DNA from 3 places in the Enterobacter sp. 186315 genome. Region 3 is predicted to be linked to each of the others. Evidence: predicted binding sites of a transcription regulator. Region 3 holds the regulator's gene; each other region holds the start of a gene.
The links. The regulator CRP, encoded in region 3, controls carbon source genes, mostly activating them, when cyclic AMP is high. The targets are predictions, from matches to a motif close to ATGTGANNNNNNTCACAT.
Positions count from the first base shown of each region.

Region 1: the regulator CRP is predicted to act here: its motif matches at 2,178-2,195, upstream of ACSVHP_RS10720 (CidA/LrgA family protein).
Region 2: the regulator CRP is predicted to act here: its motif matches at 1,842-1,859, upstream of uxuA (mannonate dehydratase).

Region 1 is NZ_JBPTTK010000007.1:198,675-202,685, reverse strand. It holds gene cdd (cytidine deaminase) at 26-910, opposite strand; gene ACSVHP_RS10725 (CidB/LrgB family autolysis modulator) at 1,039-1,734, opposite strand; gene ACSVHP_RS10720 (CidA/LrgA family protein) at 1,731-2,129, opposite strand; gene map (type I methionyl aminopeptidase) at 2,333-3,112, shown strand; gene dusC (tRNA dihydrouridine(16) synthase DusC) at 3,179-4,011, shown strand, end outside.
Region 2 is NZ_JBPTTK010000007.1:232,333-236,343, forward strand. It holds gene yeiP (elongation factor P-like protein YeiP) at 1-436, shown strand, start outside; gene uxuA (mannonate dehydratase) at 555-1,745, opposite strand; gene ACSVHP_RS10870 (mannitol dehydrogenase family protein) at 1,951-3,417, shown strand; gene ACSVHP_RS10875 (CobW family GTP-binding protein) at 3,532-4,011, shown strand, end outside.
Region 3 is NZ_JBPTTK010000024.1:21,229-25,239, forward strand. It holds gene ACSVHP_RS19915 (hydrolase) at 1-267, shown strand, start outside; gene ACSVHP_RS19920 (YheU family protein) at 264-482, shown strand; gene ACSVHP_RS19925 (phosphoribulokinase) at 513-1,382, shown strand; gene ACSVHP_RS19930 (OsmC family protein) at 1,449-1,853, opposite strand; gene crp (cAMP-activated global transcriptional regulator CRP) at 2,166-2,798, shown strand; gene ACSVHP_RS19940 (YccS/YhfK family putative transporter) at 2,856-4,011, shown strand, end outside.

The sequences.
Region 1 (4,011 bases), on a different contig from region 3:
GCATTTCTGCCCGCACAAAGTGGCGTTATGCAAGCAGCACGCGGTCTATGGTGGTGCAGCCCAGCGCCTTAAGGGTTGCGGCGGTGGCGTCCCACTGAATCAGTGGCGCATCGGCTTTCTCTGCCAGAATGGCGCGCTGGATATCAGGATAATCGTAACCGTTAAGACTCAGCAGGTTCAGCGCGCCCTGTAGCGGAGGCAGGGTTGGGTTGAACGCCGCGTTCTCGGCGTAGCTGCCGCTGAAGATGCGACCGTCGCGGCACTGGAGCGCCACGCCGCTCGGGGATTTGCTGTACGGGGTATGGCTCTTATTCGCGGCAGCGATCGCCGCTTCGCTCAGCGCATCGCCGGAGAGCGTAAAGCCGTGGTCCTGTTCGTCCATCAGCAGCGTTTTGATCTCCAGATCTTTCGGCCCGAAAGCGTCCGGCAGGTAATCGCCCAGGGTATGCGGCGCGCGGCCCGGCAGGTTAATGCGCAGCTGCAATCCGCTGTTGAGTTCATTCATAAACTGACGGCAGTGGCCGCAAGGGGTGTAGTTCACGGTGATGGCGCGAAGCGCTGTTTCACCGCGCAGCCAGGCGTGGCTGATGGCGCTCTGTTCGGCGTGAACGGTTTGCTGCATGGTGGCACCGAGGAACTCCATGTTTCCGCCGAAGTACCAGGTGCCGCTAACGCCGCGCGCAATGGCGCCAACGTTGAAGTGGGAGAGATCGGCGCGGGCGCAGGCGGCAGCCAGCGGCAGCAGCGCGAAGGCCAGCGCGTCTTCGTCAAGTCCCGTCGCCGTTTTGAGCGTCGTGACCTGCTCAGCCGTCAGCAGGGCGGGGAAGTGTGCATCCGCCAGAATCGGGGTCAGGGCTGACTGCAAATTCTCGGCAAGCTCTGCAAAAGCAGCGTGAAAACGTGGGTGCATGGCGAAGCCTCATAAAGGTTAATGGATCGGTAGTGTACGGAGCCGATGGGGCTTTATATGTGATCCATTTCTCATTATTTATGCAACTTATGAAAGCAAAATGAAATTTGCGCGACGCATCGCAAATTTTAGCCCACCACCGCCAGAATAATCGGGAACAGAAACGGGGCGATTAACGAGGTCATGATCCCGCAAATCACCAGGGCCAGCGAGCTAAAGGCCCCTTCCTGATAATCCATCTCGGCGCAGCGCGCGGTGCCCAGGGCGTGAGAGGCCGTCCCCATCGCCAGGCCGCGCGCCGCTTTGGTATGAATACGCATGGCGTTCAGCAGGGTGTGCCCGAACACCGCACCCAGAATACCGACAAAAATCACGCACACGGCGCTGATCGCCGGGATGCCACCGATGCTGCCACCCACCGCCATCGCAATTGGCGTGGTGACCGATTTCGGCAGAATAGAGGCCGCAATCTGTGGCGAAGCGCCCATCAGTAAGGCCACGGTGGTGCCGGTCACCATCGCCACCAGGCTGCCGATAAAACAGATGGTGATGATGGACTTCCAGCGGGCGCGGATCTGGTGCAGCTGCTCATATAAAGGAAACGCCAGCGCGACGACAGCCGGTTGCAGCAGGTCGTTTAACACTTTGCTGCCGGCAAAATAACGCTCGTAGGGGATACCCGTCAGCAGCAGGAAAGGAATAATCACCACCATCGCGACCAGCAGCGGGTTCAGCAGGGGCATTTTGAAACGAACGGCCAGCCTGCGCGCGGCGAAGAAGACCACCAGGGTTAACGGCAAAGACCACCAGATATTAGCCATCATTGTTTTGTTCCTTTCTGCCCGACCACTTTACGTTCGCCGTGTACCAGGTGCGAACTCCAGCTCACCACCAGGAAAACCACCAGCGTACTCACCGCGCAGGAGACCACGATCGGGCCGAACTGGGCTTTAAGAAGCTCGTAATACTGCATCACACCCACGCCGATAGGGACGAACAGCAGCGCCATATAGCGGATCAGCACAAAGCAGCCGGGGTTAACCCATTTGGCCGGCAGAACCTGTAGCGCCAGCAGCACGAACAGGATCAGCATGCCGATAATGCTGCCGGGAATGGTGATAGGAAGCAGGGAGGCGATGAAAATCCCGGCGTAAAGACAGGCGTAAATCAGGACGAATGCGCGCAGGTACTGCCAGATAGTATTGAGTGTTTTTCTCATGGTGAAAGTCCTTGAAGAAACGCATTCATCATACAATTAAACCCGAAAATGTGCCACGGATCACATCATGAATTTTGAGCATACCAGACATTCCAGAATGGAACGTTGGGCATTTCCACAAATGGACAGCCCCGCGTTTCAGTGCCAGTATGTGATTTACAGCTGAATCAAGCAATTAAGCCTGGCAACGCAGGAGATGCGCCATGTCATCCATCATTATCAAAACCGCCGACGAGCTGGCAAAACAGCGTCATGCGGGTGAACTGTTAGCCTCTGTTTTTACAATGTTAGACGGATTTATAAAGCCCGGCGTCACGACCATGGCGATTAACAACCGCGTTGAAGAGTTCATCGTTAACGAACTGCACGCCCGTCCGGCCAGCAAAGGGCAGTACGACTTTCCCTACGTTCTGAACACCTCTGTTAACGACGTGGTGTGCCACGGGATGCCGAAAGAGTCCGAACACCTGAAAACGGGCATGATTGTGAACGTGGACATCACCCTCGAAAAAGAGGGCCTGATAGCCGATTCCAGCAAAATGTATCTGATTGGCGAGGTATCGCCCCTCGCGCGTCGTCTGGTGAAAAAGACCTACGAGGCGATGTGGGAAGGTATTAAGGCGGTCAAACCCGGCGCCACGCTTGGGGATATCGGCCACGCGATTCAGTCTTACGTTGAGGGCAACGGCTACAGCGTAGTGCGCGAATACTGCGGGCACGGCGTGGGCCGGGAGATGCACGAAGATCCGCAGGTGCTGCATTACGGCAAACCGGGAGAAGGCGCGGTGCTGAAAGAGGGAATGGTGTTTACCATCGAGCCGATGGTGAATCAGGGCGACAGCCGCATCAAAACCAAAAAAGACGGCTGGACGGTGGTGACGCGTGACAAAAAACTCTCGGCGCAGTGGGAACATACCGTCGCCGTGACCGCAGACGGTTTTGAGGTGCTGACGCTGCGCCCGGAAGAGTCCATTCCCGATTAACGGCCGGGCTTTCCACATACCTGGAGAGCGGCTACTATAGCGCGTCTTTTTTCACAGGTACTCAGAATGCGTGTTTTACTGGCCCCAATGGAAGGCGTGCTCGATTCGCTCGTGCGCGAGCTGCTGACCGAGGTGAACGATTACGATCTCTGCGTGACGGAGTTTTTGCGCGTGGTCGATATGCTGTTGCCGGTAAAATCCTTCTACCGGCTCTGCCCGGAGCTGCATCGTCAGAGCCGCACCACCTCCGGCACGCTGGTGCGCATCCAGCTGTTAGGCCAGTATCCTGAATGGCTGGCGGAAAACGCCGCCCGCGCCGTGGAGCTTGGCTCTTACGGTGTCGATCTCAACTGCGGCTGTCCGTCGAAAATGGTCAACGGCAGCGGCGGCGGAGCGACCCTTCTCAAAGATCCCGAGCTTATCTATCGCGGCGCAAAAGCCATGCGCGAGGCGGTGCCGTCGCATCTGCCGGTCACGGTTAAGGTGCGTCTGGGCTGGGACAGCGGCGATAAACAGTTTGAAATCGCCGACGCCGTTCAGCAGGCCGGGGCTACCGAGCTGGTGGTTCACGGGCGAACCAAAGAAGACGGCTACAAAGCCGAGCGCATCAACTGGCAGGCGATCGGCGAGATCCGCAAAAGGCTGCGTATCCCGGTGATCGCCAACGGTGAAATCTGGGATTACGACAGCGCGCAGGCCTGCATGAAAGAAACGGGCTGCGACGCGGTGATGATCGGACGCGGCGCGCTCAACGTGCCGAACCTGAGCCGGGTGGTGAAATACAACGAGCCGCGCATGCCCTGGCCCGATGTGGTCACGCTGCTGCAAAAATACAGCCGCCTGGAAAAGCAGGGCGATACCGGGCTGTATCACGTGGCGCGCATCAAGCAGTGGCTGAG
Region 2 (4,011 bases), on a different contig from region 3:
TCGTACCGGTCTGAAGGTGGAAGAGCGCTTCAAAGGCGACGATATCGTCGATACCGTGACCCTGACCCGTCGCTACGTTGATTTCTCGTACATCGACGGTAACGAATATGTGTTCATGGATAAAGAAGACTATACCCCGTACATCTTTACCAAAGATCAGATTGAAGAAGAGCTGCTGTTCATTCCTGAAGGCGGGATGCCGGACATGCAGGTCCTGACCTGGGACGGCGTGCTGCTGGCGCTCGAACTGCCGCAGACCGTCGATCTGGAGATCGTTGACACAGCGCCGGGCATCAAAGGCGCGTCAGCAAGCGCACGCAACAAGCCAGCCACACTGACCACGGGCCTGGTTGTTCAGGTACCTGAATACCTGTCAGCGGGCGAGAAAATTCGTATCCATATCGAAGAAAAACGCTATATGGGTCGTGCTGACTGATAGCGGTATGTGTCGGGTGGCGCAAGCTTACCCGACCTACAAAAAAATACCGGCCTCAGAGCCGGTTTTTTTGTTTTTGTAGGCCGGGTAAGGCGAAGCCGCCACCCGGCATTACTGACTAAAGAAGCTCAGGATATTTCGTCATCTTCAGCGCCAGCTCCACGCCGCGCACTTCCGCCATCCCTTTCAGGCGGCCAATCGCCGAATAGCCCGGGTTGGTTTTCTTACGCAGATCGTCAAGCATCTGATGACCGTGATCCGGACGGAACGGGATAGGACGCAGATCCCCGGCCTCCTTACGACGCTTCTCTTCAGAGAGGATCGCGTCAACCACCGCCACCATATTCACATCACCGGTCAGGTGAGCGGCTTCGTGGAAGGTTTTTGGATTCTCTTCACGGCACGTTGCGCGCAGGTGCGTGAAGTGAATACGGTCGCCGAAGGTTTCAATCATCCGCACCAGGTCGTTATCGGCGCGCACGCCGTAGGAGCCGGTACACATGGTAAAGCCGTTATAGATGCTGTTAACGGTCTCTTTCAGCCACTGCATATCTTCAATCGTCGACACGATACGCGGCAGGCCGAGGATAGGACGCGGAGGATCGTCCGGGTGAACCGCCAGCCGCACGCCCGCCTCTTCTGCTACCGGCACGATGGCACGCAGGAAGTGGGCCATGTTTTCGCGAAGCTGGTTTTTATCGATATCACCGTATTCCGCCAGACGCGCGCGGAACTGGTCCAGGGTATAGCCCTCTTCCGCACCCGGCAGGCCAGCAATAATATTGCGGGTGAGTTTTTCGATATCAGCCTCGCTCGCCGCGTTGAACCACGCCAGCGCCTGCTGCTGCTCTTCGTCGGTGTAATCCGCCGCCGCGCCTTCGCGCTTCAGGATGTGCAGCTCAAACGCCGCAAAGGCAATCTGGTCAAAGCGCAGCGCTTTTGAGCCGTCCGGCAGCTGGTATTCCAGGTCTGTACGCGTCCAGTCCAGAATCGGCATGAAGTTATAGCAAACTGTGTCGATCCCGCAGGCCGCCAGGTTGCGAATGCTCTGCTGATAGTTGGCGATCCAGGCGTCACATTCACCGGAACGGGTTTTGATCTCTTCGTGAACCGGAATGCTTTCGACGACCGACCAGGTCAGCCCTTTTTCAGCCAGCAGCGCCTGACGCGCTTTGATCTCCTCAACCGGCCACACCTGACCGTTGGGAATATGGTGCAGCGCCGTGACAACGCCCGTTGCGCCAGCCTGACGCACATCATCAAGAGAAACCGGATCGTTTGGCCCGTACCAACGCCAGGTTTGTTCCATTGTCTCACCCTCTAAAGTTGTTATACCAATATGTGTTTGTGCAATGACGACTACCATACATGTTTCATAATAAGGGTCAATACAGGGCAGCACATTGATTGATCAAACTCACATAACGGCGATATTTACGGCTCACCAATTTTATTTGTTGTCATATAACTTTACACTGACCTTGTTAATTAATGGTTAATCAGGTGTGTATTTAATGAAGACTATCGCCACTGCCTCGCTTCCCGCCCACGTCCAGCTGCCGCGTTACGACCGCCAGCAGCTGCGCTCGCGCATCGTTCACTTCGGGTTTGGCGCATTTCACCGCGCCCATCAGGCGCTGTTAACCGACCGCGTGCTGAATGCGAAAGGGGGCGACTGGGGGATCTGTGAGATCAGTCTGTTCAGCGGCGATGTGCTGATGGGCCAGCTGCGCGCGCAAGACCACCTGTTTACCGTGCTGGAAAAAGGCGCCGACGGCAATCGGCCGATTGTGGTGGGCGCGGTACACGAATGTCTGAACGCGAAGCTGGATTCGCTGGCGGCGATCATTGAGAAATTTTGCGAGCCGCAGGTGGCCATCGTTTCCCTGACCATCACCGAAAAAGGCTACTGCATCGACCCGGCCACCGGAAAGCTGGATCTGAACAACGCCCGCATCATTCACGATCTGGAAAATCCGTCCGAACCCCATTCCGCACCCGGTATTCTGGTCGAGGCCCTGCACCGCCGCCGCGAGCGCGGCCTGGCGGCGTTTACCGTCCTCTCCTGCGATAACATCCCGGACAACGGCCACGTGGTGAAAAACGCGGTGCTGGGGATGGCGCAAAAACGCTCCGCTGAGCTGGCCGACTGGATAGGCGCGCACGTCAGTTTCCCGGGCACGATGGTCGACCGAATTGTGCCCGCCGCGACGGACGCCTCGCTGGCGGAAATCACCCGCGAGCTGGGCGTTGAAGATCCCTGCGCCATCAGCTGCGAGCCGTTCATCCAGTGGGTGGTAGAAGATAACTTTGTTGCCGGACGCCCGGAGTGGGAAGCGGCTGGCGTACAGATGGTGCAGGACGTTTTACCCTGGGAGCAGATGAAACTGCGGATGCTTAACGGCAGCCACTCTTTCCTGGCTTATCTCGGCTATCTCGCGGGCTATGCGCACATCAATGAATGTATGGAAGACGAACATTTCCGCCAGGCGGCACGCCGTTTGATGCTGGATGAGCAGGCGCCGACGCTGCGCATCACCGATGTGGATTTAACGGACTACGCCGACAGCCTGATTGAGCGCTTCGCCAACCCGGCGCTACAGCACCGCACCTGGCAAATCGCGATGGACGGCAGCCAGAAGCTGCCCCAGCGGATGCTCGACGGCATTCGCGTTCACCTTACCCGTGGCTCTGCATGGCCGCTGCTGGCGCTAGGCGTGGCGGGCTGGATCCGCTACGCGAGCGGCGTCGATGAACGCGGTGAGGCGATTGACGTTCGCGATCCGCTCAGCGAGAAGATCCGCGCAATCGTAGAGGCCAGCAGCGACGACACGCGCGTCACCGCCCTGCTGTCGCTCAGTGAAATCTTCGGTCAGGATCTGGCGCAATCCCCGGCGTTTGTCGACGCCGTCAGCCAGGCTTATCAGCAAATTGTGCAGCGCGGCGCGCGTCAGGCCGTTATCGAAACGTTAAATCTTTAGCGATTATTGCGCTTAAGGCGAACGGACATCAGCTCCGTTCGCCCTTCCCCTTCTCATTGCACGCATTTTTAGCCAGGATGATAGCGACTTCTTATCGCATCACACGGAGCGCATGTGACCAAAACCAACCTTATCACCGGTTTTCTCGGCAGCGGTAAAACCACCTCTATTCTGCATTTGCTGGCCAATAAAGACCCGGCAGAGAAATGGGCCGTTCTGGTCAACGAATTTGGCGAGGTGGGCATCGACGGCGCCCTGCTGGCCGACAGCGGTGCGATGATCAAAGAGATCCCGGGCGGATGTATGTGCTGCGTGAATGGTTTACCCATGCAGGTCGGGCTGAACACGCTGCTGCGCCAGGGCAAACCGGACCGCCTGCTGATTGAGCCCACCGGGCTGGGCCATCCGAAGCAAATTCTCGATTTACTCACCGCCCCCGTTTACGAGCCGTGGATCGATCTGCGCGCCACGCTCTGCCTGCTTGACCCGCGCCAGCTGCTCGATGAAAAAGCCGTCACCAACGAGAACTTCCGCGACCAGCTTGCCAGCGCCGATATTATCGTTGCCAATAAAACCGACCGCGCCACGCCAGAA
Region 3 (4,011 bases):
GCGATCGACTACTATCGCCAGTGCAGCGCCATGCCGCTGCTCAGCAAAATCACCAAACCGACGCTTATCATCCATGCGAAAGATGACCCGTTTATGGATCATCACTCCATCCCCGCGCAGGCGTTTCTGCCCGCAAACGTGACGTACCAGCTGACCGAGCACGGCGGCCACGTTGGCTTTGTGGGCGGCACCTTAAGACGCCCGCAGATGTGGCTGGAAACGCGCATTCCCGACTGGCTAACCGCTTTCCTGGACGGTGCAAAATGATTATTCCCTGGCAGGATCTGTCTCCCGAAACGCTCGATAATCTGATTGAAAGCTTTGTATTACGCGAAGGCACCGATTATGGTGAGCAGGAGCGTTCGCTCGAACAAAAGGTCAACGATGTGAAGCGCCAGCTTAAAAGCGGCGACGTGGTGCTGGTATGGTCTGAGCTGCACGAAACGGTCAATATCATGCCCCGCAATGCCTTTCACGGCTGACCCTTAAACCTTTTCAGTCAGGGAGTTGCTATGTCTGCCAGACATCCGGTTATTGCCGTTACAGGCTCCAGCGGTGCGGGCACTACCACCACCAGCCTCGCCTTTCGCAAGATTTTCGCCCAGCTGAATTTACGGGCCGCAGAGGTCGAAGGCGACAGCTTTCACCGCTACACCCGTCCTGAAATGGATATGGCGATTCGCAAGGCGCGCGATCTCGGCAAGCACATCAGCTATTTCGGCCCTGACGCCAACGACTTTAGCCTGCTGGAGCAGACGTTTCGCGAGTACGGCTTAAGCGGCACTGGCCAGTCGCGCAAGTATCTGCACACCTACGATGAAGCGGTGCCCTGGAACCAGGTGCCGGGGACCTTTACCCCGTGGCAGCCGCTCCCTGAGCCGACCGACGTGCTGTTTTATGAAGGGCTGCACGGCGGCGTGGTGACCGCGCAACACGACGTGGCGCGCCATGTGGATCTGCTGGTGGGCGTGGTGCCGATTGTGAACCTGGAGTGGATCCAGAAGCTGACGCGCGATATGAGCGAGCGCGGGCACTCCCGCGAGGCGGTGATGGATTCGGTGGTGCGTTCCATGGAAGATTACATCAACTTCCTGACCCCGCAGTTCTCCCGCACCCACATCAACTTCCAGCGCGTCCCGACGGTGGACACCTCAAACCCGTTTGCCGCCAAAGGCATCCCGTCGCTGGACGAGAGCTTTGTGGTCATCCATTTCCGCAATCTGGATAACATCGATTACCCCTGGCTGCTGGCGATGCTGCAAGGCTCTTTCATTTCTCATATGAATACTTTAGTGGTTCCGGGCGGGAAAATGGGGCTGGCGATGGAGCTGATCATGACCCCGCTGGTGCAGCGGTTGATGGAAGGGAAGCAGATCGAGTGATCATTTTCCCTCTCCCTGTGGGAGAGGGCCAGGGTGAGGGCATCAACGCGCACGATGCCCAATTTGTTACGCTTCGATCACCTCAAACGAATGCGTAATTTTTACCGCTTTCTCCAGCATTAACGCCACAGAGCAGTATTTCTCCGCAGAAAGGTCAACCGCGCGCGATACCGCCGCGTCCTTGAGCGCTTTTCCGGTCACGATAAAATGCAGATTAATGTGGGTGAAATAGCGTGGAGCCTCTTCGCGACGTTCTGAAGTAAGCTTTACCTCGCAATCGGTGACGTCATGACGCCCTTTTTGCAAAATCGACACCACGTCAATCGCGCTGCAACCGCCCGCCGCCATCAGCACCATCTCCATTGGGCTTGGGGCTTTATCGCCGGAGTTGCCGTCCATCAAAATCTGGTGTCCGGAAGCGGATTCGCCCAGGAACGTTAAACCTTCAACCCATTTCACACGCGCTTGCATATTCATTAACTCCAACGTTGCATTTTTGGTGACAGATTACGCGTGCGTTACATTTCTCGCAACGGAAGGCGACATGCATCATGCTGAAGCGAGACACCAGGAGACACGCGGCAAAAGCTATGCTAAAACACTCGGGATGCTACAGTAATACATTGACGTTACACATGTATGCAGAGGACATCAAACTTTACTGGCTGCGATAATGTTACGACAGCCGACTTCCCAGGGTATGGGTAAGAATTCGATTGCAACCCCAGAGTCTGGATGCATCTTATGACTCTGGTGACAGCTTATAACAGAGGATAACAGCGCATGGTGCTTGGCAAACCGCAAACAGACCCGACACTTGAATGGTTCTTGTCTCATTGCCATATTCATAAGTATCCATCAAAGAGCACGCTGATTCACCAGGGTGAAAAAGCGGAAACGTTGTATTACATCGTTAAAGGCTCGGTGGCAGTGCTGATCAAAGATGAGGAAGGCAAAGAAATGATCCTTTCTTATCTGAACCAGGGCGATTTCATCGGTGAACTGGGCCTGTTTGAAGAAGGCCAGGAACGTAGCGCCTGGGTTCGTGCGAAAACCGCGTGTGAAGTGGCTGAAATCTCCTACAAGAAATTCCGTCAGCTGATTCAGGTTAACCCTGACATCCTGATGCGTCTCTCTTCCCAGATGGCGCGCCGTCTGCAAGTGACCTCCGAGAAAGTGGGTAACCTCGCCTTCCTGGACGTGACAGGCCGTATCGCACAGACGCTGCTGAACCTGGCGAAACAGCCAGACGCCATGACCCACCCTGACGGTATGCAAATTAAAATCACGCGTCAGGAAATTGGTCAGATCGTCGGCTGTTCTCGTGAAACGGTTGGCCGTATCCTGAAAATGCTCGAAGACCAGAACCTGATTTCCGCCCACGGTAAAACTATCGTGGTTTACGGGACCCGTTAATTCCGGTCAAACGGCGTGGCATCGCGAGGTGCCACGCCGTTTTTGTCTCTATTCCCCATGTGGCGCAGGCTGATCTATCACCCGGAAGTTAACTATGCACTGCGACAAACGCTGGTGTTATGTCTTCCCGTGGCCGTGGGGCTGATGCTCGGCCATCTGCAACAAGGTCTGCTGTTCTCCCTCGTTCCCGCCTGCTGCAACATTGCCGGTCTGGACACGCCGCACAAACGCTTTTTCAAACGCCTGATTATTGGCGGCTGCCTGTTTGCAGGCTGTAGCCTCGCCGTGCAGCTGCTGCTGGCCCGCGATATCCCGCTCCCGCTGATCTTAACCGTGCTGGCGATGACGCTCGGCGTGACGGCAGAAATTAGCTCGCTGCACGCCCGGCTGCTGCCCGCCTCGCTGATTGCCGCCATCTTCACCCTGAGCCTCGCCGGGAACATGCCGATATGGGAGCCGCTGCTGATCTACGCGCTCGGCACGCTGTGGTACGGGCTGTTTAACTGGTTCTGGTTCTGGCTGTGGCGCGAACAGCCGCTGCGCGAATCCCTGAGCCTGCTGTACGTTCAGCTTGCGGACTATTGCGAGGCGAAATATACCCTGCTCACCCAGCACGCCGATCCGGAAAAGTCGCTGCCGCCGCTGCTCACCCGCCAGCAGAAGGTGGTGGATCTCATCAGCCAGTGTTATCAGCAGCTGCATATGCTCGCCGCCAATAAAAACCAGGACTACAAGCGCCTGCTGCGCATTTTCCAGGTGGGGCTCGATCTCCAGGAGCATATCTCCGTCAGCCTTCACCATCCGCAGGAGGTGCAAAAGCTGGTGGAGCGCAGCCACGCCGAAGCGGTGATCCGCTGGAACGCCCAGACCGTTTCCGCACGCCTGCGCACGCTGGCGGACGACATTCTTTATCACCGCTACCCCACGCGTTTTAACATGGACAAACAGCTTGGCGCGCTGGAGAAAATTGCCCGTCAGCACGCGGATAACCCGGTCGGGCAGTTCGCCGCGTGGCACTTCAGCCGCATTGCGCGCGTGCTGCGCACCCAGCGTCCGCTCTATCCGCGCGATCTGATGGCCGACAAGCAAAAACGTCTGCCGCTGCTGCCCGCGCTGAAAAGCTATCTGTCCCTTAAGTCCGCCGCCCTGCGCAACGCCGCGCGGATAAGCGTGATGCTCAGCATCGCCAGCCTGATGGGGATGGCGCTGCACC